DNA from 4 places in the Nocardia sp. NPDC055050 genome. Region 4 is predicted to be linked to each of the others. Evidence: riboswitches for the same ligand, from Rfam matches in the RefSeq annotation. Region 4 holds a riboswitch; each other region holds the start of a gene.
What was found. Region 4 has a riboswitch for S-adenosylmethionine ahead of ACWGCN_RS13665 (rhodanese-like domain-containing protein). Riboswitches for the same ligand answer to the same signal wherever they lie in the genome.
Positions count from the first base shown of each region.

Region 1: it holds a riboswitch for S-adenosylmethionine, as region 4 does, so the genes downstream of both, ACWGCN_RS34980 (bifunctional o-acetylhomoserine/o-acetylserine sulfhydrylase) here and ACWGCN_RS13665 (rhodanese-like domain-containing protein) in region 4, are expected to answer to the same signal.
Region 2: it holds a riboswitch for S-adenosylmethionine, as region 4 does, so the genes downstream of both, ACWGCN_RS18660 (amino acid ABC transporter permease) here and ACWGCN_RS13665 (rhodanese-like domain-containing protein) in region 4, are expected to answer to the same signal.
Region 3: it holds a riboswitch for S-adenosylmethionine, as region 4 does, so the genes downstream of both, ACWGCN_RS21225 (aminotransferase class V-fold PLP-dependent enzyme) here and ACWGCN_RS13665 (rhodanese-like domain-containing protein) in region 4, are expected to answer to the same signal.

Region 1 is NZ_JBSGVG010000072.1:1,007-9,515, reverse strand. It holds gene ACWGCN_RS35000 (MFS transporter) at 1-970, opposite strand, end outside; gene ACWGCN_RS34995 (NADP-dependent isocitrate dehydrogenase) at 1,202-2,419, opposite strand; gene ACWGCN_RS34990 (MFS transporter) at 2,706-4,199, opposite strand; gene ACWGCN_RS34985 (TetR family transcriptional regulator) at 4,334-5,056, shown strand; SAM riboswitch class IV at 5,121-5,231, shown strand; gene ACWGCN_RS34980 (bifunctional o-acetylhomoserine/o-acetylserine sulfhydrylase) at 5,314-6,630, shown strand; gene metX (homoserine O-acetyltransferase MetX) at 6,627-7,772, shown strand; gene ACWGCN_RS34970 (TetR/AcrR family transcriptional regulator) at 7,777-8,412, opposite strand.
Region 2 is NZ_JBSGVG010000016.1:46,838-55,346, reverse strand. It holds gene ACWGCN_RS18670 (glycosyltransferase family 2 protein) at 1-990, shown strand, start outside; gene ACWGCN_RS18665 (hypothetical protein) at 1,243-1,962, opposite strand; SAM riboswitch class I at 2,329-2,422, shown strand; gene ACWGCN_RS18660 (amino acid ABC transporter permease) at 2,533-3,528, shown strand; gene ACWGCN_RS18655 (amino acid ABC transporter ATP-binding protein) at 3,525-4,286, shown strand; gene ACWGCN_RS18650 (ABC transporter substrate-binding protein) at 4,319-5,278, shown strand; gene ACWGCN_RS18645 (LLM class flavin-dependent oxidoreductase) at 5,275-6,345, shown strand; gene ACWGCN_RS18640 (ABC transporter substrate-binding protein) at 6,342-7,961, shown strand; gene ACWGCN_RS18635 (ABC transporter permease) at 7,963-8,509, shown strand, end outside.
Region 3 is NZ_JBSGVG010000020.1:50,677-59,185, forward strand. It holds gene ACWGCN_RS21200 (MarR family winged helix-turn-helix transcriptional regulator) at 1-402, opposite strand, end outside; gene ACWGCN_RS21205 (hypothetical protein) at 513-1,769, opposite strand; gene ACWGCN_RS21210 (S8 family peptidase) at 1,762-3,957, opposite strand; gene ACWGCN_RS21215 (AAA family ATPase) at 3,982-5,112, opposite strand; gene ACWGCN_RS21220 (class I SAM-dependent DNA methyltransferase) at 5,350-6,054, opposite strand; SAM riboswitch class IV at 6,227-6,341, shown strand; gene ACWGCN_RS21225 (aminotransferase class V-fold PLP-dependent enzyme) at 6,383-7,699, shown strand; gene ACWGCN_RS21230 (excalibur calcium-binding domain-containing protein) at 7,909-8,463, shown strand; gene ACWGCN_RS21235 (Uma2 family endonuclease) at 8,493-8,509, opposite strand, start outside.
Region 4 is NZ_JBSGVG010000010.1:223,694-227,368, reverse strand. It holds gene ACWGCN_RS13675 (FAD-dependent oxidoreductase) at 1-1,312, opposite strand, end outside; gene ACWGCN_RS13670 (Rv0361 family membrane protein) at 1,503-1,961, shown strand; SAM riboswitch class IV at 2,007-2,126, shown strand; gene ACWGCN_RS13665 (rhodanese-like domain-containing protein) at 2,144-2,560, shown strand; gene ACWGCN_RS13660 (O-succinylhomoserine sulfhydrylase) at 2,571-3,675, shown strand, end outside.

The sequences.
Region 1 (8,509 bases), on a different contig from region 4:
TGAGGGCGGCGGCGAGGGTTTGGGCGTCGGCGGCTACGTCCATGAGGCGGGTTTGGAGGCCGGGGGCCAGGGCCGCGCCCGAGGCGCCGACGAGGAAGGCGCCGATCGCGGCGGTGACGGGGTTGTGCGCCGCCAGGACGAACCCGGCCAGGATCACGACCATCGCGATCATGGCCACGAAGATCGAGCGGTCGACGCCGCGGTCGGCGAGGATGCCGCCGCCGATATTGCCCACGATCATGCCGAGACCGAACAGCGCCAGCACGATCGGCACCGCGCCGATGGGCATGCCCGCGACATCGGTCATCGTGGTGGCGATGTAGGTGTAGACCGCGAACATGCCGCCGAAGCCGATCGCGCCCACGGCCAGGGTGAGCAGCACCTGCGGGCGTCGCAGCGCCCCGAGTTCGGTTATCGGGTTGGTGATCTTCATGCTGGTCAGCGCGGGGACATAGCGCCACAGAGCGGCCACCGTGGCCACGCCGATCACGGCGACGACCACATAGGCGTCACGCCAGCCCAGGTGCTGACCGAGCCAGGTCGCGCCGGGCACCCCGATCACATTCGCCACGCTGAGCCCGAGCATCACCGCGGCCACGGCCTTGGCTCGCTGCCCCACGGGCGCGAGCGTGGCGGCGGCCAGCGAGGCGACGCCGAAGTACGCGCCGTGCGGCAGACCGGACACGAACCGCGCGAGCACGAGCGTGCCGAAGGTCGGCGCGAGCACGGTCCCGATATTGCCGAGCGTGAACGCGACCATCAACACGATCAGCAACTTCTTGCGCGCCACCCGCGCGCACAACGCGGCGATCAGCGGCGCACCGACCACGACCCCCAGCGCGTACGCCGACACCGCGTGCCCGGCCGACGGCTCGGAGATATCGAAGGCCCGCGCGATATCGGGCAGCAACCCCATGGTCACGAACTCGGTGGTCCCGATCCCGAATCCACCCAGCGCCAACGCGAGCATCGCCGGGACGTGCCAGCTGGTGCGTGGCACGTCGAGGCGATCGGGGGCTGCGATGGAAGAAGTCACGCTTCCATGCAACGGGCACGACGACCCATTAGCTACCCGAAACGAGCGTGAGTTACCCCACCGTGGGAACAACCGCCGAGTACGGACGCAAAAGCGCTCGCATCGGATTCGATGCGAGCGCTTTCTCACAGCCGTGCAGGTTCGCGGTTGCGAACCGGGGCTATCTCACTTCAGAGCGCGAGCCAGGTTGACGTCCAGCGCGCCGAGGAATTCCTCGGTGCTCAGGTAACCCTGGTCGCCGCCGACGAGCGCGGCGAGGTCCTTCGTCATCTGACCACCCTCGACGGTCTTGATGACCACGTCCTCGAGCGCCTGCGCGAAGCCGATCACCTCGGGGGTGTTGTCCAGCTTGCCGCGGTGTTCGAGGCCACGGGTCCAGGCGAAGATCGACGCGATCGGGTTGGTCGAGGTGGGCTTGCCCTGCTGGTGCTGACGGTAGTGCCGGGTGACCGTGCCGTGCGCGGCCTCGGCCTCACAGGTCTTGCCGTCCGGGGTGAGCAGCACCGAGGTCATCAGGCCGAGCGAGCCGAAGCCCTGGGCCACGGTGTCGGACTGCACGTCGCCGTCGTAGTTCTTGCAGGCCCAGACGTAGCCGCCCTCCCATTTCATGGAGGAGGCGACCATGTCGTCGATCAGGCGGTGCTCGTAGGTGAGGCCCGCCGCGTCGAACTCGGCCTTGAACTCGGCGTCGAAGACTTCCTGGAAGGTGTCTTTGAACATGCCGTCGTAAGCCTTGAGGATGGTGTTCTTCGTGGAGAGGTACACCGGGTAGTTCTGCTGCAGGCCGTAGTTGAACGAGGCCCGCGCGAAGTCCTCGATGGACTTCTTGAAGTTGTACATACCCATGACGACGCCGCCGTCTTCGGGCATCTTCACGACCTCGTGGATGATCGGCTCGCTGCCGTCTTCCGGGGTGAAGGTCAGCGTGACGGTGCCCGCCTCGTAGACCTTGAAGTCGGTGGCGCGGTACTGGTCGCCGAAGGCGTGACGGCCGATGATGATCGGCTTGGTCCAGCCGGGCACCAGCCGGGGCACGTTGGAGATGATGATCGGCGCGCGGAAGATGGTGCCACCCAGAATGTTACGGATGGTGCCGTTGGGCGAGCGCCACATCTTCTTGAGGCCGAACTCTTTCACCCGCGCTTCGTCGGGGGTGATGGTGGCGCATTTCACGCCGACGCCGTACTTCTTGATGGCATTGGCCGCGTCGACGGTGACCTGGTCGTCTGTCTTGTCGCGGTACTCGATGCCGAGGTCGTAGTACTCGAGGTTCACGTCGAGATAGGGATGGATCAGCTTGTCCTTGATGAACTGCCAGATGATCCGGGTCATCTCGTCGCCGTCGAGTTCTACAACGGTGCCTTCAACCTTGATCTTGGACATGGATCTTCGTGTCCTCCTCGGTGGGTGCCCTTATTGCACGGCTAGGCGAACACGCTTGTGAGCGGACCCCAGCAGTTCCAACAGACAACGTATATGCCCCGCGTTGTCTGCGGGACGTGTGGTGCAAACAAGACGAGCGTACTGCTGTCCCCCACCTCACCGCGACGGGAGGCCCCACTGTGCGGGACAACCCTGCCGGCCCGCCTGTTATCACCCGATCGGGCCTTGACCGGCTACTGAGTGGTAACAAGAGGCCCGCGCCGTAGCGCGGGCCTCGTCGAGAAGGTCAGACCGCGACGGGTATCGCGGCCGCGTGTTCGTCGCCTTCGATCAGGTTCTCCGGCTTGTCGCGGATCATCACCGCGATCACCACGGCGGCGGCGAGGAAGAAGCCGGCGCCGATATAGAACGCGACGTCGTAGCTGTAGATCGAGGCGCGTTCGATCAGGTGGTCGACGGTCGGGTTGTCGGTGACGTAGTTCTCGGCGGCCTGCACCGACAGGGTGGTCAGCAGGGCGGTGCCGACGGCGCCGCCGACCTGCTGGGCGGCGTTGAGCAGGGCACTGGCGACACCGGAGTCCTCGGCGTCGACCTGATGCAGGGCCACGGCCTGCATCCCGACGAACAGCGGGCCCATCCCGAGCGCCATCAGCAGCTGCGCGGGCAGCACGCTCAGCGCGTACCCGTCGCCGTAGCTCAGTTGTGCCAGCCACAGCAGTCCCACGACGCCGAGCAGCGCGCCGACCACCATGAGCGGACGCGGCCCGAACTTGGGCATCAGCGAACTGGTGATGCCCGCCGCGATCCCGATGCCCACGGGGAACGGCAGGAACGCGATGCCTGCCTTCAGCGGCGAATAGCCCAGGGTGTTCTGGTAGTAGAAGCTCAGGAACAAGAACATGGCGAACATCGCGATCGGGATCAGCAGCGCGGCCAGCAAGGCGCCGCCGCGATTGATCTCACCCGGAATTCGCAACGGCAGCAGCGGGTTCGCCGAGCGTGCCTCGATGAAGACGAACGCGATGAGCAAGGCGAAGCCGGCCCCGAGCAGGCCGAGGGTGCTGCCCGCCAGCCAACCGTGTTCGGCAGCGCGACTGAATCCGTAGACGATCGACACCAAGCCGAATGTCACGGTGACGGCGCCGGGCAAGTCGTAGCCGCCGGTTCTGGGCACCGGGATATCGCGCGCGATCACCGCCACCGCACCGGCTACCGCGATGAGCGCGATCGGCGTGTTCATCAGCAGCGTCCACCGCCACGACGCGAATTCGGTGAGCGCGCCGCCGACGATCAGCCCGAACGCGATGCCACCGGCGGTGATGCCGGCGAACACCGCGAACGCGCGGGCCCGTTCCTGCACGTCGGTGAAGATCACCGACAACAGCGACAAGGCCGCGGGGGCGAGCAGCGCGGCGAACGCACCCTGCAGACCTCGGCCGACGAACAACTGCGGACCGGTCTGCGCGAGCCCCGCCAGCGCCGACGCGGCGGCGAAGCCGACCAGGCCGACCAGGAAGATCCGGCGCCGGCCCAGGTAGTCGGCCATCCGTCCGCCGAGCAGCAGCAGCCCGCCGAAGATGAGCGTGTACGCGGTGAGCGCCCACTGTTTGTCGCCGTCGCTGATCCCCAGGTCACGCTGGGCATAGGGCAGGGCGATCGTGATCACGGTGGCGTCGAGCACCACCATCAGCTGGGCGGCGGAGAGCACGACCAGCGCCCACCACCGCATCGAACTCTGTTGGGAATCAACATGTTTCGTTTCTATCTCGGTGCTGGTCACCAGGACTCCTCGTCACTCGATCAGTGTGAACCAATCCTGGCACTGTGAGACAATTGGCGTCAAGAGAAAAATGTCTGACTGCGCCAATTGACCTAGTTGGACAGATAAAGCGGCCGACACGGTAGGCTGGTGAAATGCTGGACTCGACCACTCCGATCAGCGCCGACCGGACGACCGAACCGGCTGCCGGCGTGCCGCTGGGCCTGCGCGAGCGCAAGAAACTCCAGACCAAAGCCGCGATCGTGGCGGTCGGACTCGAGCTGTGCGACAGCCAAGGGTTCGACGCGACGACGGTCGAGCAGATCGCCGCGGGTGCCGATGTGTCCCCACGCACCGTCAACCGGTACTTCGCGCTCAAGGAAGACATCGTGCTGGCCCCGATCGACGACTTCGGGGTCTCCGTCGCCGTCGCGCTGCGCTCCCAGCCGAACACCGGCAACGAACTCCAGGCACTGTGCGGCGCCTACCTGGAGGTGGTCCAGGCCGAGGCGGATGCGGACGGCATCCGGTTCATCCGCCAGTTCCTGCAGATGCAGCGGATCATGCGCACCAGCCAGTCGGTCAACGCGCGCGCGCTGGAATACGCGGAGAAGAAGAACGTCGCGGTGTGCACCGAGCTCGCGCAGCGGATGGGCACGTCACCCGAGGACTTCACGGTGAAGCTGGTAGCCGGGATCTGGCAGATGCTGTGCCATCTCTCGGTCGCCGATACCGAGCAGGCACTGCTGAGCGGGTCACCGACGGTAGCTGTTCGGGTCACGCGCGACGCCGTGCTGCGCGCCTACCACGGTTTGCGGCAGGTCTGTGGCGCACCGGTGGACGACACGCCAGGCTTCGGCACACCGTCCGGCGAGTGATCTTCGGCGGGAAATGCGGGGGAAGTTTCCGCCCGCGGGAGATCTCCGGTTAACATGACGGCAAGGTCATGAGTACCAGCGCCAAGCCCCGGCTCGCTGGTCGGCAACCCTCCAGCTGCGGTGGGGTGCTCCGGGTGATGACCGGGCTCTCGAAAGTCGAGAGCAAGCGCGCACTGCAGGAGGCCCCCATGTGTTGTTGCCAGTCGATCCGACCCAGTTGACGAGATCCCCCGGCTGACACCCATTTGGAGCACGACATGACTGACTCTTCCCTGCCCGAGAACTGGTCCTTCGAGACCAAGCAGGTCCACGCGGGCCAGGCCCCCGACGCGAGCACCAACGCGCGGGCGCTGCCGATCTACCAGACCACCTCCTACACCTTCCGCGACACCGATCACGCCGCCGCGCTGTTCGGTCTCGCCGAGCCGGGCAACATCTACACCCGGATCATGAACCCCACCCAGGACGCGGTGGAGCAGCGCGTGGCCGCGCTCGAAGGTGGCGGCGCGGCGCTGCTGCTGGCCTCGGGCCAGGCCGCGGAGACCTACGCGATCCTGAACCTGGCGAGCGCGGGCGACCACATCGTGTCCAGCCCGCACCTCTACGGCGGCACCTACAACCTCTTCCACTACTCGCTGCCCAAGCTGGGAATCACGGTCTCGTTCGTCGAGGATCCCGATGACCTCGCGCAGTGGGAAGCCGCGATCCAGCCGAACACCAAGGCGTTCTACGGCGAGACCATCGCCAACCCGAGCAGCGCGGTGTTCGACATTCCCGGCATCGCCGGTGTCGCGCACGCGAACGGCCTTCCGCTGATCGTGGACAACACCGTCGCGACCCCCTACCTGATCCAGCCGCTGGCCCACGGCGCCGACATCGTCGTGCATTCGGCGACGAAGTACCTGGGTGGGCACGGTGCGGCCGTGGCGGGCGTGATCGTCGACGGCGGCACCTTCGACTGGACGGTGCGCGACGCCGACGGCAACGCGCGCTTCCCCGGCTTCACCGAGCCCGACCCCAGCTACCACGGTGCGGTGTTCGCCGATCTGGGCGCGCCCGCGTTCGCGCTGAAGGCTCGCGTGCAGTTGCTGCGCGATCTGGGTGCCGCGGTCTCGCCGTTCAACGCGTTCCTCATCGCCCAGGGCATCGAGACGCTGAGCCTGCGGGTCGAACGGCATGTCAGCAATGCCGAGGCGGTCGCGAAGTTCGTCGCCGAGCAGCCGGGCGTCGACGCGGTGTTCTACGCGGGCCTCGAGTCCTCGCCCTGGTACGCGCGAGCCAAGGAGCTGGCGCCCAAGGGTGCGGGCGCGATCGTGGCGTTCGAGCTGGCAGGCGGCGTCGACGCGGGCAAGAAGTTCGTGGACGCGCTCAGCCTGCACAGCCATGTAGCTAACATCGGTGATGTGCGTTCACTCGTGATTCACCCGGCGTCGACCACGCACTCGCAGTTGACGCCCGAAGAGCAGCTGGCGGCCGGCGTCACCCCCGGCCTGGTCAGGCTCGCGGTGGGCATCGAGGGAATCGACGACATTCTGGCCGATCTGCGGGCCGGGTTCGCGGCGGCGACGACGTGACTGTGAGCACCGAATCGCCGATCGCCCGACCAGGAACCGGGGTGGCCCTGCTGCCGCCGCCGGACGGGCGCGTCGGCCTGGTCGCCATCGGGGATGTGGCGCTGGAGAACGGCGCCGTCGTCCCCGATGTGCGGCTGGCGGTGCAACGCTGGGGCGAGCTCTCGCCCACCCTGGACAACGTGGTGCTCGTCGAACACGCGCTCACCGGCGACTCCCATGTCGTCGGTGGGCCCGACGGGGCGCCCGGCTGGTGGGAGGGCATGGTCGGGCCCGGCGCGCCGATCGACACCGACGAGTGGTGTGTGATCGCGACCAACGTGCTGGGCGGCTGCAAGGGCAGCACCGGCCCGTCCTCACTCGCCTCCGACGGAAAGCCATGGGGCGCGCGGTTTCCCGAGCTGAACATCCGTGACCAGGTGAAAGCCGAAGCGCAGTTGTTCGAGGTGCTCGGGATCGAGCGGCTCGGCGCTGTCGTCGGCGGCTCGATGGGCGGCATGCGGGTGCTCGAGTGGATCATCGGCCTGCCCGAGCGGGTTTCAGCCGCGCTCGTGCTGGCCGTGGGCGCCCGTGCCACCGCCGACCAGATCGGCACCCAGACCACCCAGATGGCCGTCATCACGGCCGATCCCGACTGGCAGGGCGGCGACTATCACGGCACCGGTCGCGCGCCGATGACCGGCATGGGCCTGGCCCGGCGGATCGCGCACCTGACCTACCGCACCGAGGGCGAACTCGATCACCGCTTCGCCAACAAGGCACAGGGCGACGAGGACCCGTGGACCGGCGGACGGTACGCGGTGCAGAGCTACCTCGAGCACCAGGCCGACAAGCTGTGTTCGCGCTTCGATCCGGCCACCTATGTACTGCTCAGCGAGGCCATGAACCGCCACGACGTGGGGCGCGGGCGCGGCGGCGTCGCCGCCGCGCTGGCCTCCACCGCGGTGCCGTGCGTGGTCGGCGGAGTCGACTCGGATCGCCTGTACCCCCTGCACACCCAGGCCGAGCTGGCCGAAGGACTGCCGGGCTGCGCGGGTCTCGAGATCGTGCACTCCCGCGACGGGCACGACGGGTTCCTCACCGAGGCGGCCGCCGTGTCGAAGCTGCTCACCGAGACGATGCGCTTGGCGCGGGAGAACCGCTGAGCCGTCAGGGTCCGGTCAGCAGAGTGACGATCGAGCGAACGTAGGCCTGAAGTCGTTCGCGCGGATACTCTTCCGGCTCGCCGACCCCCAGTCGACCGAGCACTTCGGCAATGGTGAGGGTCGAGTTCGCGAGTAGTCCGGCATCCATGCCCGACCATCGCGGCAGCACGGAGATACCCATGCGGACAAGCGATTCCGCGCGCTCCAAGATCTCGGCGCGCGAAGCACGAAGCGCCGCGCGATATTCGTCGGGCGCACTCGCCGGGGTGGCGAGGATCAGCCGCCAGCGGGTCGGATTCGCCAGTGCCACACCGACGAACGCTTCGACGGTCGCCGAGGCGGCGGCCAACGGATCGGCGCCGAGCAGGTCTTCGGGCAGCGTGTCGGCGATCTGATCCAGTCCGCGTTCCCGTTCGCGTTCCAGCAGCGCTTCGACGAGTTCGGCGCGGGTCTTGAACACCGTGTACAGCACAGGTTTTCCGACGCCCGCCTCCTGCGCGACGGCCTCCATGCTCAACTCGTGCAGTTCCATCCGGCCCAGGACCGTGAACGCGGCGTCGAGAAGTTGCGCGCGGCGCTGCTCCGGCGGCAGGCGCGGCGCATAGCGGCGTCGAGGTCGCTGCTCCTGCGTCGAGGTCACCGCCCACCTGCCTTTCGCTCGCCGACGATACCCGCCGACCCTGTCGGCACAAATCCTACGCAACCGTTGTATTCACGTCGAGCCATTGCTACGGTGG
Region 2 (8,509 bases), on a different contig from region 4:
GCCGACCTTCGCGCGCAGGTCGGCGTCCCCCGCCTGAGCGTGCTGATTCTCGACGACGCGTCCACCGACGGCACCTACGAGGCCGCACTCGACGCGATCGCCGACGACGAGCGCTTCACCGTCCTGCGCTCGGCCGCCCACCCCGCCCCCGGCTGGACCGGCAAGGCCGCCGCGTGCGCGCGCCTGGCCGCCCGCACCGACGCGGCCGCCCTGGTCTTCATCGACGCGGACGTCCGCCTGGCCCCCCATGCGATCGCCGCCGCGGTGACCGAATTGCGCAGGCGCGGAGCAGGTCTGGTCTCGGCCTGGCCGAGACAGGACGCCGGTTCGACCGCCGAGCGCCTCATCCAGCCACTGCTGGCCTGGTCGTGGGCCTCGACCCTGCCCGTCGGGCCCGCCAATCACAGCCTGCGCCCGTCCACCGCCGTAGCGTGCGGCCAGTTCCTCGCCGTCGACGCCGCGGCCTACCGCGCCGGCGGCGGCCACGCGGCCGTAGCAGCCAGCGCCACCGAGGACCTGGACCTGGCCCGCGCCATCCGCCGAGCAGGCCATCGCACCGCCCTGGTGACCGCGGGCCCCGCCGCGAGCACCCGAATGTATACCGGCACCACCGAACTCACCGACGGCTACACCCGCTGGCTGTGGTCGGCCTACGGCGGCCGCCGTGCCACCGGCGCAGCCATCGGAATCCTCGCCGCCCTCGCCTATTGGATCCCCCCACTGGCCGCGATCTTCGGCCGCACCCGAACCCGCCGAGCAGGCCTACTCGGCTACCTGGCCGCCGTCACAAGCCGTCTGACCGCCCGCACCATCGAAACCCGCCGCCCCCCAACGGCCATCGACCTCACCTCAGCCCTGGCCCACCCCCTCTCGGTAGCCCACTACCTCGTTCTCTGGACCCGCTCCCACCACCGCCACCGCACCGGCCGCCTCCGCTGGAAACAGCGACCTTTGGTGACGCCCGACGACGCCGTTACCCGCCTGGCATGACCACCGCCCCGTCGCCACTCCGGCGGTTGACGACTGTTCGATGTCCAGATCCAGATCTGCCCAGGCGATTTCGACCTCGACCAGGTCGATTGCGGTGACAGGGTCCTGACCACGTAGCCCGATTCGCTCGGTGACGCCCCTGCCGTCCGAAGTGAGACGCAGTTGCTCGATGGAGGACACCGGTCCGTCGTCGTCGACCATGCGGACGATCCAGTACTGGGCGATGCCGAGCCTGACGCCGACCCGCGAGTTTCAGGCGACCTCGGTAATGCCGATGGTGGGAAAGAAGAAGCAAGACCTGCCCGCATTGTCGGTGGTGCCGAAGACGGCGGCCAGGACGGTACCGCGGCCGGTGTCTACGGGGACAGCGCGAACGCCGCCGACGGGGATGGCGGCGAAGAGGAAGTCCCGGATGGCGGTTTCGGCGAGGGGACGCAGTTCGGCGGGAACCTCGGGCGGGACCATGGCGCGAACGATGTCGGCGATCGAGCCCATCGAAGCCATGCCGCCGCGACCGGTGCTGATATTGAGCCAGGCCACCTGCATACCGGAGGTTTTCGTCGCGGCGGTGTCGGGGGCGAGGCCGTAGGGCAGGAAGGTGAACAGGGTCTGGCCGGACTTCACGGCCGACAGGTCGATGCCCGGGATCGGGAGGGTGTTCGCCGGCCACGGCCCAGGGACCGCGCCCGCGACAGCCGGCACGAGACCCGCGCCGTCACCGGTGCAGTTCGCGGCGACCGTGGGGTACAGGAACGGCTGGATACCCAGGGATTTCAGCGTCTCGACGACGGTTTGGTAGGCGCCGAGCAGATCACCCGGGCCCGCCGATGGCCGAACAGCCGGCGCATCCCGGGTGACAGCGGGCGTCACCGGTGCGGCCGGTTCGGCGGCGGCCGGTGGCGCGGCCAGCAGTAGCGCGGCGGCGCAGGCCGTCAGCGAGGTCAGTGTGGCGGAACGACGTGCAACGATCACGGCGAAACTCCTCATCGACGCAGAGAAGGCCGACGCTACCGCGTGCGGTGGGTGAATCCGGACAGGTGAAGTCACCGGCCGTTCGGCGCGTCGCAATCTCGCAGCGAACCCGCCGCCGCGGCCCGGTGTCCGCCCCCTTCTCGGCACCGGACCCAACGACGCATCCGCAGGATCCCTATGCCCGGACGCGTTCGCCCAGACCCCTGCGCACGCGCCCGCGCGCGAATCACCTACCGCGCCGAACCGGGGCAATTATGCCGGTGCCCACGATCGGTTCCAACCTCTGCGCTCACGTTGATTTCTATCGTTGCGCGCACTAGTGCATATGCCACATGCTGATTCAGCTCGGGCCACGACGGCCGGGCACAACCATCCAGAGCGACCGAGAGACCTGGCTCTACGACGTCGCAGCAACCCGCCCGTTTCGGGGTGTGGGTGCTTCTGCCGGGTTCGATGGAGGAGATTTTCGTGCTGTCCACCTGTCCGGCCTGAGCGCCGCCAGATCGCGAACCCGTTGCTGGCCGGGTGGAGGTCACTGTGCCTCGTTCGACTGTTTTCCGAAGGATTCCCATGACCGCGTCTGCCGTATCCGGCGCCGAGACCGCGCCCGCACCGCCCGGCGACGCTCTCCCCGCCGACAAGGCGCCCGTCGACGACCTGCCCCGGATCGCCGGGTCGTGGCACCCGTGGCGCTGGGCCGTCGCGGCGATCGCCCTACTGCTGGTGGCCCAGTTCGCGCACGGCCTGATCACCAATCCGGGTTGGGACTGGGGCACTTTCGCCCAGTACTTCACCGCGAAGTCGGTGCTGGCCGCACTCCGGGTGACCATCGAGCTCACCCTGTGGGGCACCGCCCTCGGTTTCGCGATCGGCACGCTGCTGGCGATCGGGCGGGTGTCGAACAATCCCGTGCTGCGGGTGATCGCCTGGACCTATATCTGGGCTTTCCGTTCGATCCCGCTGATCGTGCAGCTGCTGTTCTGGTTCAACATCGCCTACCTGTATCCCCGCCTGTCCGTGGGCATTCCGTTCGGCCCCGGCTTCTACGAGTTCGATGTCAATGGTGTGATCAGCGGTTTCACCGCGGCGGTGATCGGGCTGGCCCTGCATCAGGCGGCGTATTCGGCCGAACTGATCCGGGCGGGTCTGCTCGCCGTCGACGACGGTCAGCTCGAAGCGGCGGCGGCGCTGGGGATTCCACGCTGGCGCCAGTTCCGCACGATCGTGTTGCCGCAGGCGATGCGCTCGATTCTGCCGAACGCGGCCAATGAGGTGATCAGCCTGTTCAAGGGCACCTCGATCGTGTCGGTGATGGCGATCGCCGAGCTGTTCTACCAGGTGCAGGTGATCTTCGGCCGCAACGGCCGGGTGGTGCCGCTGCTGATGGTGGCGACCGTCTGGTACATCGTGCTCACCACGGCGCTGTCGATCCTGCAGTACTACATCGAACGGCACTACGCCAAGGGCGCGCAGCGTGAGCTGCCGCCGACACCGTGGCAGCGGGTCCGCGCCAAGGTCACCGAGATCGCCGCCGGTGCGGCCGCACCCCGAGGAGCAACCCGATGACCGCAGCGGTGCTGGCGCGCGGAATCCGCAAGTCCTACAGCGGCACCGAGGTACTGCGTGGCGTGGATCTGGCCGTACGCGCCGGTGAGGTGGTCGCGCTGATCGGGCCGTCCGGCTCCGGCAAGTCCACACTGCTGCGGGTGCTCAACCATCTGGAAGCGCAGGACGCGGGCACCGTACACATCGACGGTGAGCTGATCGGCTACCGCCAACGCGGCAATACCCTGCGTTCGCTGCCCGACCACGCGGTGCGCGCCCAGCGCAGCCGCATCGGCTTCGTGTTCCAGCAGTTCAATCTGTTCCCGCATCTCACGGTGCTCGACAACGTGGTGCTCGCCCCGGTCTCGGCGCAGCGCCGTCCGCGCGGCGAGGTGATCGCCGAGGCGACACAGCTTTTGGAACGGGTGGGCCTGGCCGATTTCGTCGACGCCTACCCCCGGCGTCTGTCCGGTGGTCAGCAGCAGCGCGTGGCCATCGCACGGGCCCTGGCCTTGAAACCACGGCTGATCCTGTTCGACGAACCCACCTCCGCACTCGACCCGGAGCTGGTCGGCGAGGTCCTCGCGGTGATCCGCGATCTCGCGCACAGCGGCACCGCGCTGGTGATCGTCACCCACGAGATCGGTTTCGCCCGCGAGGTCGCCGACACGGTCGTGTTCCTCGACGAGGGCGTGATCGTCGAGCAGGGCGAGGCCGCCAGCGTTCTCGATCACCCCGAACACCCGCGTACGCAGGCGTTCCTGTCCCGCGTCCGCTGAACATCCCTTCCCACGAACAGGTTTCGACACTGATGAAGCTCTCCACTCTGATCGGCATCGTCGCGGCGGCCACGCTGTTGACGGCAGGCTGCACCGCCGAGCCCGAGGCCGCCGACACCGTGCAGGCCGGTGCGATCACCTACGACCTGTCCCCCGCCCAGGAGGGCAGGGTGCGCGCCGCCAAGGTCGACGCGATCGCCGCCGAGGTGCCCAAGGCCATCCGCGACCGCGGCACGCTGGTGGTGACCGGTCCCGCCGGTTCCGTGCCGCCGCTGCGGTTCTACGCCACCGACGACCGGACCGTCATCGGCTCCGAGGTCGACTTCGCCACCCTGGTGGCCGACATCCTGGGCCTGAAGCTCGACATCCAGGTGGCCGACTGGTCGCAGAACTTCGTGCGGGTGGATTCCGGTGAGGTGGACGCGTTCATCTCGAACGTGACCGTCACCGAGGAGCGCAAGGAGAAGTACGACTTCGCCACCTACCGCACCGACACCGTCGCCCTCGAGGTCCCGAAGGACAGCACGCTGACCTACACCGACCGCAAGAGCCTGGCGGGTAAGCGGATCGGGATCGGCGCGGGCACCAATCAGGAACAGCTGCTGGTGAGCTGGAACGAGAAGAACGTCGCCGAGGGCCTGCCCCCGGTCGACATCGCCTACTACCAGCAGAGCACCGACTACTACCTCGCGCTGGCCTCCAAGCGCATCGACGGCTACATCGGCCCGAACCCCGCGGCCGTCTATCACTCCGCCACCAGCGACGGCAAGATCATCGCCACCTTCTCCGGCGCGGGTGAGCAGCTGCAGGGCGAGATCGCGGCGCTCACCAAGAAGGACAACGGCCTGATCGGCCCGATCCACAAGGCGCTGCAGCACGCGATCGCCGACGGCAGCTACCAGAAGATCCTCGATCGCTGGGGCCTGAATTCGGAGAAGGTCACCGAGTCGCGGATCAACCCGCCCGGTCTGCCGAAGAAGCCCGCCGCATGAAGTTCCTACTGATGACGCTGATCACGCGGGTGCCCGATCCGGTCACCGGCGTGGTCCCGACGACGCGCGATCGCCTGCACGAGGTGGTCGAACAGGCCAGGCGCGCCGAGGAACTCGGCTACGACGGGTTCGCGGTCGGTGAGCGGCACGAGGATCCGTTCCTGTCGGCCGCTCCCCCGGTGGTGTTGAGCCACATCGCGGCCCTCACCTCGCGGATCAGCCTGTTCACCGCGGTCACCACCTTGAGCCTGCTCGATCCGGTGCGCGCGTTCGAGGACTATTCCACCCTCGACAACCTGTCCGAGGGCCGGCTCGAGCTGATCATCGGCAAGGGCAACGGCGCGGCGCAGGCGCAGCTCTATCACGTCACCACCGAGGATCAGTGGGAGCGCAATCGGGAAGGGTACGAGCTGTTCCGGGCGCTGTGGGACAGCGAGGAAGTGACGTGGTCGGGACAGTTCCGGCCCTCGCTCGCCGCGGCCAAGGCGTTGCCCCGGCCGCTGCAGCCGCGGGTGCGGATCTGGCACGGGAGTGCGACGAGCCTGGAGTCGGTGGAACTGGCCGCGCGCCACGGTGATCCGGTGTTCTCGGCGAACGTCACCAATCCGATCGAGCCGTACGCCGCGCTGATCCGCCACTATCGCGAGCGGTGGGCGCACTACGGTCACGACCCAGCCGATGCGCTGGTCGGCGCGGGCACCGCGGGCTTCCATGTGGCGCGGACCTCGCAGGAGGCCGTCGCGGTGTTCCGCCCGCTGTTCGAGGCGCGGACCTCGCTGCAGCGCAAGGTCGGCAATCCGGTCGTGTTCGAGACCGTCGAAGACTTCGTCACCCGCTCGTCGGCGCTGGTCGGCAGCCCGGAGCAGGTGATCGACAAGGTCGGCCGCTATCACGAACAGTTCGGGCACGAGGTGATCCACCTGTCCGCCGAACGTGACGGCCGCACCGAATCCGAGTACCTGGGCAGTCTCGAACTGTTCCAGGCCGAGGTGGCGCCCGAGCTGCGCCGCCGCATTCCGAGTCGTCCCCTGGCCGCTGGCCGCCAATTCTCTGGAGTTGTCTCGTGATCCGTCCTCGTCATCGCATCGCCGCCGCCGTCGGCGCACTGGCCGCCGTCACCACGGTGGTCGCCTGTGGCAGCGACACCGCAGGCTCCGGTGCTCAAGCCGGTCCGCCGCAGCCGGGCGGCACGTTGCGCTACGGGCTGTCCGGCGCTCCGACCTGCTCGGATCCGGCGCAGTCGGGCACCAACCAGACCATCTATGTGGCCCGCCAGATCGTCGACTCGCTGACCGATCAGGACCCGAAGACCGGCGCGATCACCCCGTGGCTGGCCAAGAGCTGGGAGGTCAGTCCCGACGCCAAGGTGTTCACCTTCAAGTTGGCCGATGGGGTCACTTTCAGTGACGGCACCGCGCTCACCGCCGATTCGGTGCGCGATACGTTCGACGCGATCGTGAAGCTCGGTGCCGCGAAGGCGCAGCTGGGCGCCAGCTATCTGACCGGCTACGTCGGCACGACGGCGGTCGACAAGCTCACGGCCCGTGTCGAATTCAGTGCGCCGAACGCCCAGTTCCTGCAGGCGTCCTCGACCACGCAGCTCGGCATCCTGGCGCAGTCGACCAATGCCAAACCGGCCGAAGCCCGGTGCGCGGGTGACAACATCGGCAGCGGGCCGTTCACCTACGCCTCCTACAAGCAGGACACCTCGGTGACGCTGGCCAAACGCGCCGGATACAACTGGGGCTCCGCTGTATTCGGCCACCAGGGCGAGGCGTATCTGGACCGGATCGAGTTCACCGTCGTTCCCGAATCGGGTGTGCGCACCGGCAGCCTGGCATCGGGCCAGCTCGACGCCGTCAGCGACGCGCTGCCCCAGGACGCTCCGCAGATCGAGGCCGTCGGCGGGCGGATCCTGTCGACATCCAACCCCGGCACTCCGTTCGGTTTTCAGGTCAACGTGACTCGCGGCCCACTGCGTGATCCGGCCGTCCGGCAGGCGCTGCTCCCCGCGATCGACCGCAAGCAGCTCGTCGAGACCGTGCTCGGTCCCCAGTTCAAGCCTGCGACCTCGAGCCTGGCATCGGCGACCCCGGCGTACCTGGATCAGTCGGCGCGGCTGGCCTATGAACCGGCCAAGGCGAAGTCGATCCTCGATCAGGCAGGCTGGGTCCTCGGCGCGGACGGTGTCCGGGCGAAGAACGGTGAGCGACTGAGTTTCGCGGTGACGTTCAGCCAGGTATTCGCGGGCAATCAGGCGATTCTCGAGCTGGTGCAGCAGCAACTGCGCCAGGTCGGGGTGGACCTGAAGCTCGATCTCGTGTCCACCCCGGAGGCCATCACCCGGCAGAACACGCACGATATCGACGCCGGTTACGGCAACACCACCCGCGCCGACGGCGACATCCTGCGCACGTCGTTCGGACTCGCCGGGCGCAACATCACCGCGCGTGGCCCGATCCCCCAGCTCGACGAGACCCTCGACAAGCAGCTCGCCACCAGTGATCCGGCCGCCCGTGCGGAACTGATCGGATCCGCGCAGCGGCAGGTGCTCGACAACGGTCTGTTGATCCCGACGGTCGAGTTGTCGCAGGCAGTCGGCGCGGCCGCGCACACCCAGGATCTGAAGTTCGAGGCTTCGGCACGACTGCAGTTCTTCGACACCTGGTTGAGCGGGCACTGAGATGAGCGAGGTGGTCGGGAGTCCGCGGCGCGACGGCGCGGGTAGCGAGATCCGGCGCGCGGACGGCCGGGCGGACTTCGCACGCTACGTGGGTTCTCGTTTGCTACAGGCGATCTGGGTGTTGTGGGCGGCATTCACGATCTCCTTCGTGGTGCTGTACCTGCTGCCCGCGGATCCGGTCTCGATGGCGGCCGACAGCGCGGGCACCGGTGCGCCGGTGGACCAGGCGGCGATCGCCGAGTTGCAGGCTCGCTACGGGCTGGACAAGCCGCTGTGGGACCAGTATGTGACCGCACTCGGCAATGCCGTCACCGGCGATCTGGGGCGCTCCATCAACACCGGTCAGCCCGTGACCGAAGCCCTCGGCGACGTTCTACCGGCCACGCTCGGACTGGCTTCTCTCGCACTGCTTTTCGCGATCGTCGGCGGGACGATCCTCGCGTTCGCCGCCACCTACACACGGCGGCCGTGGCTTCGCAATACCTTGAGTGCGCTACCGCCGCTGGGCGTTTCGGTGCCGACCTTCTGGACCGGTCTGCTCCTGTTGC
Region 3 (8,509 bases), on a different contig from region 4:
GGTGACCGCCAGCCGGTGCAGCGTCCGCTGTTCGTCTTCATCCAGGCCGCTCAGCACGCGGGCGGTGGCCTCGGCGATCAGCTTGTCGGTGCGTTTGCACTGCTTGCGCCCGGCCTCGGTGATCCGCAGCCGGTATTTGCGGCGATCCTTGCCGTCGCGGGTGCGCTCTACCAGGTCGGCGCGTTCCAGCGCGTCGATCAGGCGGACGACTTCACTGCGGTCGATACCGAGCGCGTCGCCCACCTTCTTCTGCGTCAGGTCGGCGTTTTCCTCGATGAAGGTGAGCACCCAGTGATCGCGCAACGGGACGCCGATCTCGGCGTGCAGCGCCTTGGTGAGCCGTCCGAGCGCGTACACCGGGTAGCGCGGAAGGCCGCGGACGGAGTTCGTGTTCGTGGACATGAGAGGGAACTCTAGCAAATAGTGGAGGTGCCCAATCATCTTGGGTGTCCATCATGGGGTGCGTAGATGGTTGGAAACTGGGTGTGATCAGGCAACTCGGGGGCAATCGGTCAGGGGTAACCGACCACGTTGCGTGCGCGTGGCGAGCGCCCGGACTGATAGGTCTCGGCGCGGCGCCGGACCTGAGCGTGGATGCTCGATGCGGGATCGAGATCGGCGAGGTCGAACGAGATCTTGCCGCCGTGGTCATGGTGGATGACCAGGGAATCGTCGAGGACGCGGTAGACCGCGCGAACCTCACCGTCGGCCCAGGCTGCGACGTACCGCACCGCGACAGCCCGGTGCAGCGCGAGTCGCCAGTACTTGCTGGTTCGCTCGCGCAATCGGTCCGCGTCGACGCCGTCGTACCAGCTGGGCTCCGTGATGTGCGAGGAGCTGCCCGCCTGTGCCCAACGGTCGGCGGCGCTCAGGTCGACCCACAGGATCTCGCCGTCGCCGACCTGGTGCCCCGCGCGGGTCACGCGGCGTGACGGCGGCCGCCGGGGCGGTTTGGCGCGGGTGCCGACGACGGTGACGGCGGGCGTGCCGGGCAGTCGCGTTGCCGGGTCCACGGGCTGGTAGCCGGGATTGTCCTCGCGGACGAAGCCGAGGACGCGGTCGAACGCCGACAGGCCCGGTGCGGGGGCGCAACCGTCCAGGCACAGCAGGGTGCGGCCGAGCGCGAAGACGAGGTCCGCCGCGATCGAACCCCGCTTGTCCTCGTCGAACGCGCGGGTGAGGACCTGTGCGGGGACGATCACGATCGAGGTATCCGAGGGGCTGGTGTGCTCGGCGCAGCGGGTGAGGTGACCGACGTGCGCCGACTCGGACTCGGCGTAGAACAGGTAGTACGCGGTGGCGCCGAAATGCGCTGCGGCGTCCTGCAGATCGGCTCGCTGCGCGGAAGGCAGAGCAGCCGATTTGATCGGTTCACCCTGTCTGGCCCGCTTGGCCTGGATGAGTAACCGCACTTCGCTGGCACCTGAAGGGTCCTGCACGCTGTAGATGAAATCCGCACCGACTCCACGCCTGCCACGGGCACGGTTACCGCCCTCCTCCGGTCGCGTCAGCAGCCGGAGGCCACCCGATCCCGTCGCCTGCGTCGCCGACCCCCACGACGTGCACCGCCGCGGCGGCACGCAATCGGGGCACGGCGCGTCGATGCGGTAGTCGACCCCGGTGAGATGGCCGAGCAGGATCTCGGTGAACGTCTCCTCCTGCCACGGAAACAGCCGCGCGCCCAGGTGCTGCAGCCGGTATACGCTCTGACAACTCAGCCGCCGCGCCGCGATCGGGTCGACGAAGATCTCCGCTGGGAACTCAGACATCGAGTGGGATCTCGATCGCCGGGCGGAGCGCTTCGAGCTGGGTGACATAGGTGCTGAGCACCCGCTCGTACAGGTCGTCGACCTTGGCGTGGCGCACGGTGATCACCATCGAGTAGCGGATCGGCTGTGCGTTGACGGTGGGATGGCCCGATTCCCTGGCGGTGTGGTGGATGTCGAAGACCGGGTTGCGCAGGCTGTTGACGCGCTTGCTCCGCTCGGCGTGCAAGACGGTGTCCCACTTGTGGGAGTCACGGCGCAGCACGGCCTCGGGGTCGAGTTCGGTCGCGCGGAAGAACGGAGCCGAATCCGGGTGGATTCTGGTCGGTTCGGCGAACCGCTCGTCATGCGGACGGAACGTGACATCGAGGCCGCTGCGGGTGTAGCTGCCCGGGTCGGCGGGGTCGACCGGGGTAGCGAAGACCAGGGTCGCCCGAATGCGGACCATCCCGGCGGGAAGCGCTGCGGGGAGCGGAATCCGGGCGCGCAGGTATTTCGCGGGGGTGAGCTCACCCTGATAGAGAACTCTGGCTTCGCCGTCGCCGCACAGAACCATGTCGGCCAGGGTGGCGGCGATACGGCCGTGTCCTGAGTCGGAATCCGGTGAACTGGTGCGTCTTTCGGCAGTGTGCACGAGCAGGGCCTTCAGGTCTAGCGCACCGAGTTTCGGGCCGAACAGGGTGCGGGCGCCCAGTGCGGCGCGCAGGGCCATCGGGGCGGCGAAGCTGGTGCCGGAGTCGGGAACAGCGGTGCCGTCCGGTTCGACGACGTGGAACGGTTCGTGATCGCTGCCGCCGAAGGCGAGCAGGTCGGGCTTCACGGTGCCGGGGGAGCGGCCCGGCCCGATCGCGGAGTACGGCGCGCGATTCCATTGCGCTCCCACCCGATCCGACGAACCGACCGCGAGCGCGTTGACGCTGTCGGCCGGAACCTGCACGCGCGCATTGCCACTCGGCTTGTCGGCCTCGCCGTTGTTGCCGACCGCGATGGTGGCCAGCGTGGTGCCGTCGCTGAGGTAGTCGTCCCAGAACGCGGTCCAGGCGTGCACTTCGTCGTCCTCGATGGGGAGTTCGGGCCCGATGCTGACATTGACGAACTCGTATTTGCGTTGGCGCAGCACGGTATCGATGCGCTCGATGGCCGAGTACAGCTCGCACTGGTCGTCGTCGGTGTCCTCGTCGAGCACCTGATAGTGGTCGATGTAGCCGTAGGGGACCGGGACCGGCTGGACGGGGTCCACGCTGCCGAACAGCAGCGCCGAGGTGACGCGGTGGCCGTGGTCGAGATAGGTGCGCTGCGGCGCGGCGCTGTCGGCGAAGGTGTGGGCGTCGACCCAGCGGGTCAGCGGAGTGCGTGCGGGGATCCCACCGTCGAAGACCGCGATGGTGAGTTCCCGGTCGGTCGGCTCGGCCGTCGGCAAGGCCGGGCGGAACGTCGACAGCGCTGTCCTGGTGGTGGTGTCGCGCCCGAGCTGGGTGCGCATGCGCGGCATGCGGCGGATCACCCTGGTGAAGGAGTAGCCGGCGAGCGCGGCGATGGCGGCATGGGTTCCGGTGACGGGGACGAAGGCCAGACCACCGTTGTCGAGTCGGCGGTCGATGGCCACGTCGAGATCGAGATCGCGGGAGAAGTCGAGCAGACCCTGCAGGGCGATGTCGCGATCGGAGTGCAGCACCAATTCGGCGACGGTCTCCGAATCGCGCGGTTGCGCTGTGAGTCTGAGCCTGTCGGCGGCGTTGTTGAGCCGGAATTCCGCCAGGCTGACGATTCCGATCTCGGCGCCGCCCAGCGGTGTATCGGCATTGATCCGCGCGGTGAGCAACTGCAGATTGACGCGGGTCGTCGCCAGGAACAGCAGGGTGCTCGCCCGTGGTCGGCCGTGCTCCGGCGCGATCGCCACCGGCCTGCTGCCCAGTGGATCCAACTGCATCGATGTGAGAAGTCGTGTGGGATAACCACTTTTGGACAGGTACTGCGGATGCAGAGTGACCGCCGTGACCGTCTCGTCCTCCGGGCAGGCCGTCTTCGGCAACGCGTCCGCACTCGAGGTGGCCGCGCTGAGCATCGGCGCGAGTCGGGCTCGCGCCTGCGCCACCGTGTACGGGGACTGCGGCGAGCCGCCCGATCTGCTGGGGGAGATGGGCGCGGTGAGTCGCTCACCGAAGCCGATCAGAAATCGCGGTCCCGCCACCGGTGAATCCCCCCAGCTGCCACGTTATTCCCGTCGATGCGTGAAACCACGAATGGTGTCGCGCGACACCCCCGTCAGCGCGCTGATCTGGCGCTGAGACAAGCCTGACACGCCCGTCAGCGTCTGTGCCAGCCGTAACCGATCCGTTTTGGGAAGTTCAGCTGCCAGTCGCGCGGAATGCTCGGCCATCAGCCCGGGCAGTAGCTGGTCCTCGAGCACGCAACGCCTGCGCAATCGCAACATCGCGCGCTCGATATCGTTGAACGACAAGCCCTTCGACGCCAGCGCGACCGCGTCCACCGCGCCGTCGGGCAGTGGCTGCCCGGCGAATCGGCGAATCGCCTCGCAGCGTTGCTCGGCCTCGGGCAGCGCGAACTCCACGCTCACATCGAAGCGCCGCCACACGGCCGGATCCAGCAGATCGGCGTGGTTGGTCGCGCCGATGACCAGGCCCCCGCCGGTCGGCCAGTCGTCGATCTGCTGGAGCAGCACCGTCACCAGTCGCTTCAACTCGCCCACGTCGCGATCGTCGTCGCGACGCTTGGCGATGGCGTCGAGCTCGTCGAGCAGCAGAACGCACGGCCGCTGCTTGGCGTAGTCGATGGCATGGCGCAGGTTGGTGCCGGTCTTGCCGAGCAGGCTGCTCATGATGGTCGCCAAGTCCAGGACCACCAGCGGCAGCGACAGTTGGTGGGCCAGCCAGGCCGCGGCCATCGTCTTGCCGACACCGGGCGGACCGACGAACAGCAAGCTGCCGGCCGGAGTCAGATCGGCGGCGGCCAGCCGGTCGGCCTGCCTGCGTTCGTCGACGATCTGGGTGAGCACGTCATAGGTTTCGGCGGCCAGGATCGGCACTTCGGCGGTGGAGCCGGGCGGGATCACCCGCAGCAGCGGCAGCCGGCTGTCGCCGTCGACCGGAATCGGCGTATCCACTTCCGCGCGTAGGGGATTGGCGCGCGTGGGGTTCTGGCGCAGCAGCGCGATCAGCGCATCGGCCAGTTCGGGACTGGCATGCCGGTGGCGGCGCGCGGCGCGGCGCACGAACATTGCGACGTCCTGCTCGCGCCCGGCGAGCGCCAACCTGGCCAGGTGGACGAATTCGTCGGGTAGATCGGCGCTCACGTCCGCCGAAGTGGAGCTCAAGGCGTGTGACATGGTCTTCTTCCGATCAACTACGTGGACTATTTTCGCTTCACTCGATCGTACGGCGTCCATCACGGGCAAAGTTCACCCCTTGTGTACCGGTTTGACATCGGACCCCACCCGCAGCGCCACATTGATCTGCCGAGCACTCAGCGCAGCGATTCCCTTCGTCGGATGCTAGTTCCGCCACGCCCCCTCATGGGCGATTCCCTTCGCGTCGGGCGTGCCTCGAAGCGTGCGGCGCGGTGCCTATGCGACGCCGAGCGTCCAGACCAGCGCCATGGTGAACGGGTGGCCGCGCAGGTCGGCCCACTTGGGTTTCGCCGCGAGCCAAGCGTCGTCCACCAGGGCCTCGGCCGCTTCGGTGAGGACCCAGCCCGCGTCGGTGCCCGCGGCGATGTGCTCGCTCAGCAGGTGCAGGTGGGTGCTGATCGCGATCGGATCGCCCCCAGCCGGGGTGTAGTGCGTCGGCATTCCGGTGACCATCATGAACTGTGGGTGGTAGCTGACGTGGGCGAACGTGGCTCCTGGGACAGCCAGCCGCGCGGCCTCTGTGTAGAACGGGCGCAGGTCCGGCAGATGTTCGTCGATCAGTGAGGAGATCACGAGATCATAAGTGCTGCTGGGCAATTCGGTAGCACACACGTCGGCTTTGGTGAGTGTGCGATGTACACCGCGTACGCGGGCACGGGCCAGCATGCCCGCGCTCAGATCGACGCCGTCGATCTCGGCGCTACTGCGGCTGCGCAACCACGCGCCGGTTCGCCCCGTCCCGCAACCCAGGTCGACCGCCTGGCGCACGCCCGCCCAATCCGGGCGGCGAAGCCGATCCAGCAGCGCCGAGTCCATCTCGTCCATCACGGTGCGCTCGTAGGTGTCGGCCCAGCCGTCGTAGCCGGTGGCGACATCGACGGTGGGGTAGTGGCGTCGGTCGAAATCGGCGAAGGCAGGCATCACCGGAGTGTCGCAAAGGAAAGCGCACGTGGACAACCGATTTCCCGCTGCGGTCGCGACGCTCCGACCGCCGCGCCGAACCGGGAGATCTCGTGCGTGGCCGGGGTCGGCTCCGAGCGCGCCGGCGATCGGTGGTTGACAGGTCCGGTGGTCGTCTGTCACTCTCGTTGCAGGTCACGAGTACCAGCGTTCAGCCCCGGCTTGCTGGTCGGCAACCCTCCTCCGCGGTGGGGTGCTCCGGGTGACGACCAGGCTGACGTCCGAATTGGGCGCGGCAAGCGCGGGCCACCTCTTCAGGAGCGGGTCCCTGAGCCGACGGGATTTCGTCATGACTGCTGTAATCGACCCCACCTGTGCCATCGCCGCCGTTTCCGGTGCCGACCTGCAGGTTCCGCTCGTTCAGGGCGGTACCAGCTCCTACGCCAACTTCGACTACGCGGCGAGTGCGCCTGCGTTGAAGCAGGTCACCGACCGGATTTCGCAGTTGCTGCCGTTCTACGCCAGCGTGCACCGGGGCGCGGGATACGCCTCGCGGATCTCCACCGAGTGCTACGAGGCCTCGCGGGGGTCCGTTGCCCGGTTCCTCGACGCCGACGACGACCAGGTCGTGGTGTTCACGCGCAACACCACCGATTCGCTGAACCTGCTGGCCGGGTGCGTGCCGGGGGAGACCGTGGTACTCGATATCGAGCACCACGCCAACTTCCTGCCGTGGGCGAAGCACGGTCGTCGCGTCGTGCGGGCCGCCGCCACGGTCGAGGAGACGATTCAGCGTGTCGTCGCCGAGCTGTGCAGCAAGCCTGCCGCGCTGCTCGCGGTGACCGGCGCGTCCAACGTCACCGGTGAGGTGCTGCCGCTGGAACGGCTCGCGACCATCGCCCACCTCTGTGGTGCGCGCATCCTCGTCGACGCCGCGCAGCTGGCTCCGCATCGCCGGATCTCCCTGCGCGAAACCGGGATCGACTACCTCGCCTTCTCCGGGCACAAGCTGTACGCGCCGTTCGGTTCGGGTGTGCTCGTCGGCCGGCGCGACTGGCTGGACGAGGGTGAGCCCTACCTGGCCGGTGGTGGTGCGGTGCGCAATGTCGGTGTGACAGAGGTCGAATGGGCGTGCGCGCCGCAGCGGCACGAAGCCGGTTCGCCGAACGTCCTCGGCGCGGCCGCTATTGCCGCTGCCTGCGATGCGCTGGCCGCCATCGATCCCACCGAACTCGTCGCGCACGAGCGCTTTCTGGCCGACCGGCTGCGTGACGGCCTGTCCGCGATCCCCGGCGTCGACCTGGTCAGTATCTGGTCCGACAGTCCCGACTGTGTGGGCATCGTCGCCTTCACGATCGCCGATGTCGCCCCTGGCAAAGTCGCCGCGTACCTCTCCGCCGAACACGCCATCGGCGTGCGCGACGGCCGCTTCTGCGCGCACCCCCTCCTCGCGAGCCTCGGCCTCGACGCCGCCCTCCGAGCCAGCATCGGCCTCGGCACCACCGCCGCCGATGTAGACCGCTTGATCAGTGCGGTAGCCACCCTGGTCAGCCAAGGCCCCGCCTGGAATTACGCCGCCACCGACGGGCACTGGAACCCGACCCCCGAAACCCGTCCCCTCAGCGCCTCTTCCCCCGCAGGCGCCGCCCCCTGCCTGATCGGCTGAACTCGTCACAGGCGAGATTCGCCGAACGTCGGCCGTCGAGACCTGCTCTCGGCGGCCGATATTCGTTTTCCGTCGAGTGGTATCCGTCCGAGAACCCGACGGACCGCTTCTCGGAAATTCCAGGTTTGGACTGCCTCCCAGCTGGGTAACGCCTGTCGAACCCGTCGCGATGAAGCCCCCGAGATTGCCCGACAATCAAAGGGGACACCGTGACTCGACCGATTCAGCCGCCCGACCCGTGGGCTCGTCCGCCCCGCCGACCCGAAAAGAAGCGGCGTTGGCCGTTGCTGGCCGGGATCGGAGTCGCCGGCGTGCTCGGTCTCTCGGTCGTCGCCGGTCTCAGTGACGACAACCCCTCACCGGCCGCGCGGACATCACCCACCTCGACCACCCGCGTCGTCGCATCATCGACCACGGCCAAGCCGTCGACGACCACCGCCGCCCCGACCACCACGACGTCCGCCGCCCCGACCACCACGATCGATCTCCCGCCGGCACCCATCGCACCCACCACCACTGCACCCACCACCACGATCGCGGCGCCGGCTCCACCGCCGGTCATCGTCCCCGGGCCGACCACCACCGTCGACCTCCCCGCCCCGCGGGTGGCAGCCGTCCCGGAGCCCGAAACGCCCGCGCCCGCCAGCGCCTACTACAAGAACTGCGCCGCTGCCAGAGCCGCCGGCGCAGCCCCGCTGCGCACGGGCGATCCCGGCTACCGCTCCGGCCTGGACCGAGACGGCGACGGCGTGGCCTGCGAATAGCGCCGATCAGATGCCGAGGCTGCCAGGCATCAGTCGAGGTCCGCGT
Region 4 (3,675 bases):
CGCCGAGGGCGCGCTCGTGGGCGTCGAGGCGGTACCAGCCCGCCCAGGTGGTGAACGGGATGCCCTTGCCCTCGAGGAACTCGGTGACGGCGTCGAGCTCGGGCTTCGGCGCGGGGGCGAAGGCCTTGGCGTCGTCGAGCAGGCAGGCGATGGTCTCGTTGGCGTCGCCCTTGGTGTGGCCGATGAGGCCGACCGGGCCGCGCTTGATCCAGCCGGTCACGTAGGTGGCGGGCATGAATCGGGCGTCACCTTCGGCGGTGTCGTCGGCGATCACGCGGCCGGCCTCGTTGGGCACCGTGCCCGCCTGATCGTCGAACGGCAGCTGGGTGACGTTCTGCGAGAGGTAGCCCACGGCGCGGTACACGGCCTGGATGTCCCAGTCGGTGAAGTTGCCGGTGCCCTTGACGTTGCCGGTGCCGTCGAGCTGGGTGCGTTCGGTCTTCAGGCCGACGACCTTGCCGTCGGCGCCGAGGACCTCCGAGGGCGATTCGAAGAAGTGCAGGAACAGCTTGTGCGGGCGGTCGCCGTGGTCGCGGATGGCCCACTGCTCCAAGGTGTTGGCGACCATGTCGACCTGCTTGGAGTTGCGGCGGGCGGCTTCGGAGCCCTCGTCGTAGTCGATGTCCTCGGGGTTGACGATGACCTCGATCGTCGGCGAGTGATCCAGTTCGCGCAGCTCGAGGGGCGTGAACTTGGCTTGCGCGGGACCACGACGACCGAACACGTGGACCTCGAGGGCCTTGTTGCCCTTGAGACCTTCGTAGACGTTCGGCGGGATCTCGGTCGGCAGCAGTTCGTCACCGGTCTTGGCGAGCACGCGCGCGACGTCGAGGGCGACGTTGCCGACACCGAGCACGGCGACCTTCTCGGCATCGAGGGGCCAGGAACGCGGGACGTCGGGGTGGCCGTCGTACCAGGACACGAAGTCCGCGGCGCCGTAGGAGCCGTCGAGGTCGATGCCGGGGATGGCCAGGGCGCGGTCGGCGTTGGCGCCGGTGGAGAAGATGACCGCGTCGTAGAACTGGCGCAGGTCGTCGAGGGTGATGTCGGTGCCGTAGTCGATGTTGCCGAGCAGGCGGACCTGATCTTTGTCGAGGACCTTGTGCAGGGCGGTGATGATGCCCTTGATGCGCGGGTGATCGGGCGCGACGCCGTAGCGGATCAGGCCGAAGGGCGCGGGCATACGCTCGTAGAGGTCGATGCTCACGTCGGCATCGGACTTCATCAACGCGTCGGCGGCGTAGATACCGGCCGGTCCCGCACCCACGATCGCAATGCGAAGTGGGCGAGTCGCTGCAGTCTGTTCGGTCATTTCTACGCGCACCCTTTGGTCGAGAACTGATTTGACGGCGTCAACTTAGCTTAGGCTAAGTCGGACATCCGCTTACTGGCAGCTGCCATCGACGTCGGCAGCCGACCGCAATCAAGGCGATTCTAGCTGCGGCGTTGCAGCCACCCGGCGCGCGGTGTAGCTGCCCGCGCGGGTCTGTCAGGATTACAGCATGAACGAGGAGCAAACAGGCTCGGATGACCAGCCCGTAGTGGTGGATCAGACCGACAAGCGTTCCATCGTCCCGTTCGTCGCGGCCGCGGTGATCGCGATCATCGTGCTCATCGGCATCGTGGCGGGTGGACTGCTCTCACCCGCTGAGAAAAATGTCACAGAGGCCGACCGTCTCGCGGCCGCCGTCACCAACTATATCGACGCGCGCTCGCGCAGCGACCTCCGTCCGCCGACCGGTGTGGCCTGCCCCGGGTTCGACGAGGAGAAATCCGGCCTCGGCGAACAGCTCGGTGGCCCGAAATCCACTGTCACGATCGACGGCAAGGGTTTCGAGAACGCCACCGTCAACGGCGACCGCGCCAAGATCGACGCGGCGCTCGTGGTCAACGGCAACCCGGCGGCGAGCAACTGGAAACTGACCCGCGTCGACAGCGCGTGGCTGGTGTGTTCCTTCTGAATCGTTTGACACGATGACCGGTGCCGAGGCAATCTCAGATCGCAAGGTCATGAGTGCCAGCGTCAAGCCCCGGCTCGCTGGTCGGCAACCCTCCTCCGCGGTGGGGTGCTCCGGGTGACGACCTGGCCGTGTGTTCGGGGATTTCCGGCACGGCAAGAGCGGATTCACGCAGGAGGATCGACATGACTTACGCCGGCGACATCACCCCTGAGAAGGCGTGGGAGCTGCTCACCGAGCACCCCGGCGCTGTGCTGGTCGACGTGCGCACCGAAGGCGAGTGGGCACACATCGGCATTCCCGACACCAGTTCCATCGAACGCCCTGCCCACTTCATCGAGTGGGTCGACGGCACCGGCACCCGCAATCCCGAGTTCGGCGTGCAGCTCGAGAAGGCACTCGCCGGTCGCCCCGACGACGCACCCGTGGTGTTCCTGTGTCGCTCCGGTCAGCGTTCCGCGCACGCGGCGAACCTGGCGACCGCGGCGGGCGTGGCACCGTCCTACAACGTGCTCGACGGTTTCGAAGGTGGTCCCGACGCGTTCGGTCAGCGCGGCAGCACCGGTTGGCGCGCTGTCGGCCTGCCGTGGCGTCAGGCATAAGGAGAAAAGCATGATCACCGGTGGTTCGTTCGACAAGCCACTGCCCGAAGGCGTCGGTCCCGGCACGCTCGGCGTGCGCGGCGGTCTGCGCCGTTCCGGCTTCGACGAGACCTCCGAGGCGCTGTACCTGACCTCCGGTTTCGTCTACGAGAACGCCGAAGCCGCCGAGGCCGCGTTCACCGGCGACGTCGAGCACTTCGTCTACTCGCGTTTCGGCAACCCGACCGTGGCCATGTTCGAGGAGCGCATCCGCCTGCTCGACGGCGCCGAGGCGGCCTTCGCGACCGCGTCCGGCATGTCGGCGGTGTTCACCGCGCTCGGCGCCCTGCTGAAGGCGGGCGACCGGCTCGTCGCCGCCCGCAGCCTGTTCGGGTCCTGTTTCGTGGTCTGTAACGAGATCCTGCCGCGCTGGGGTATCGAAACCGTGTTCGTCGACGGTGACGACCTCGACCAGTGGGAGCAGGCCCTCTCCGTCCCCACCCAGGCCGTGTTCTTCGAGACCCCGGCCAACCCGATGCAGACCCTCGTCGATGTCCGCAAGGTCACCGAGCTCGCCCACGCCGCGGGCGCGAAGGTGGTGCTGGACAACGTCTTCGCCACCCCCCTGCTCCAGCGCGGTTTCGAACTCGGCGCCGACGTGGTGGTCTACTCCGGTACCAAACACATCGACGGCCAGGGCCGCGTCCTCGGCGGCGCCATCCTCGGTGCCCAGGACTACATCGACGGCCCCGTCAAAACCCTGATGCGCCACACCGGCCCTGCCCTGAGCCCCTTCAACGCCTGGACCTTGCTCAAGGGCCTGGAAACCATGCCGTTGCGCGTGCGCCACTCCACCGAGTCGGCCCTGCGGGTAGCCGAGTTCCTGGAGACCAAGGATTCGGTCGACTGGGTGAAATACCCCTTCCTGGAATCACATCCGCAACACGCACTGGCCAAAGAGCAGATGACCGGCGGCGGCACCGTAGTCACCTTCGCCCTCAACGGCGAAGACGGCAAGAAGCGAGCCTTCGAGGTCCTCAACCGCCTCCGCATCATCGACATCTCCAACAACCTCGGCGACGCCAAAACCATGATCACCCACCCCGCCACCACCACCCACCGAGCCATGGGCCCGG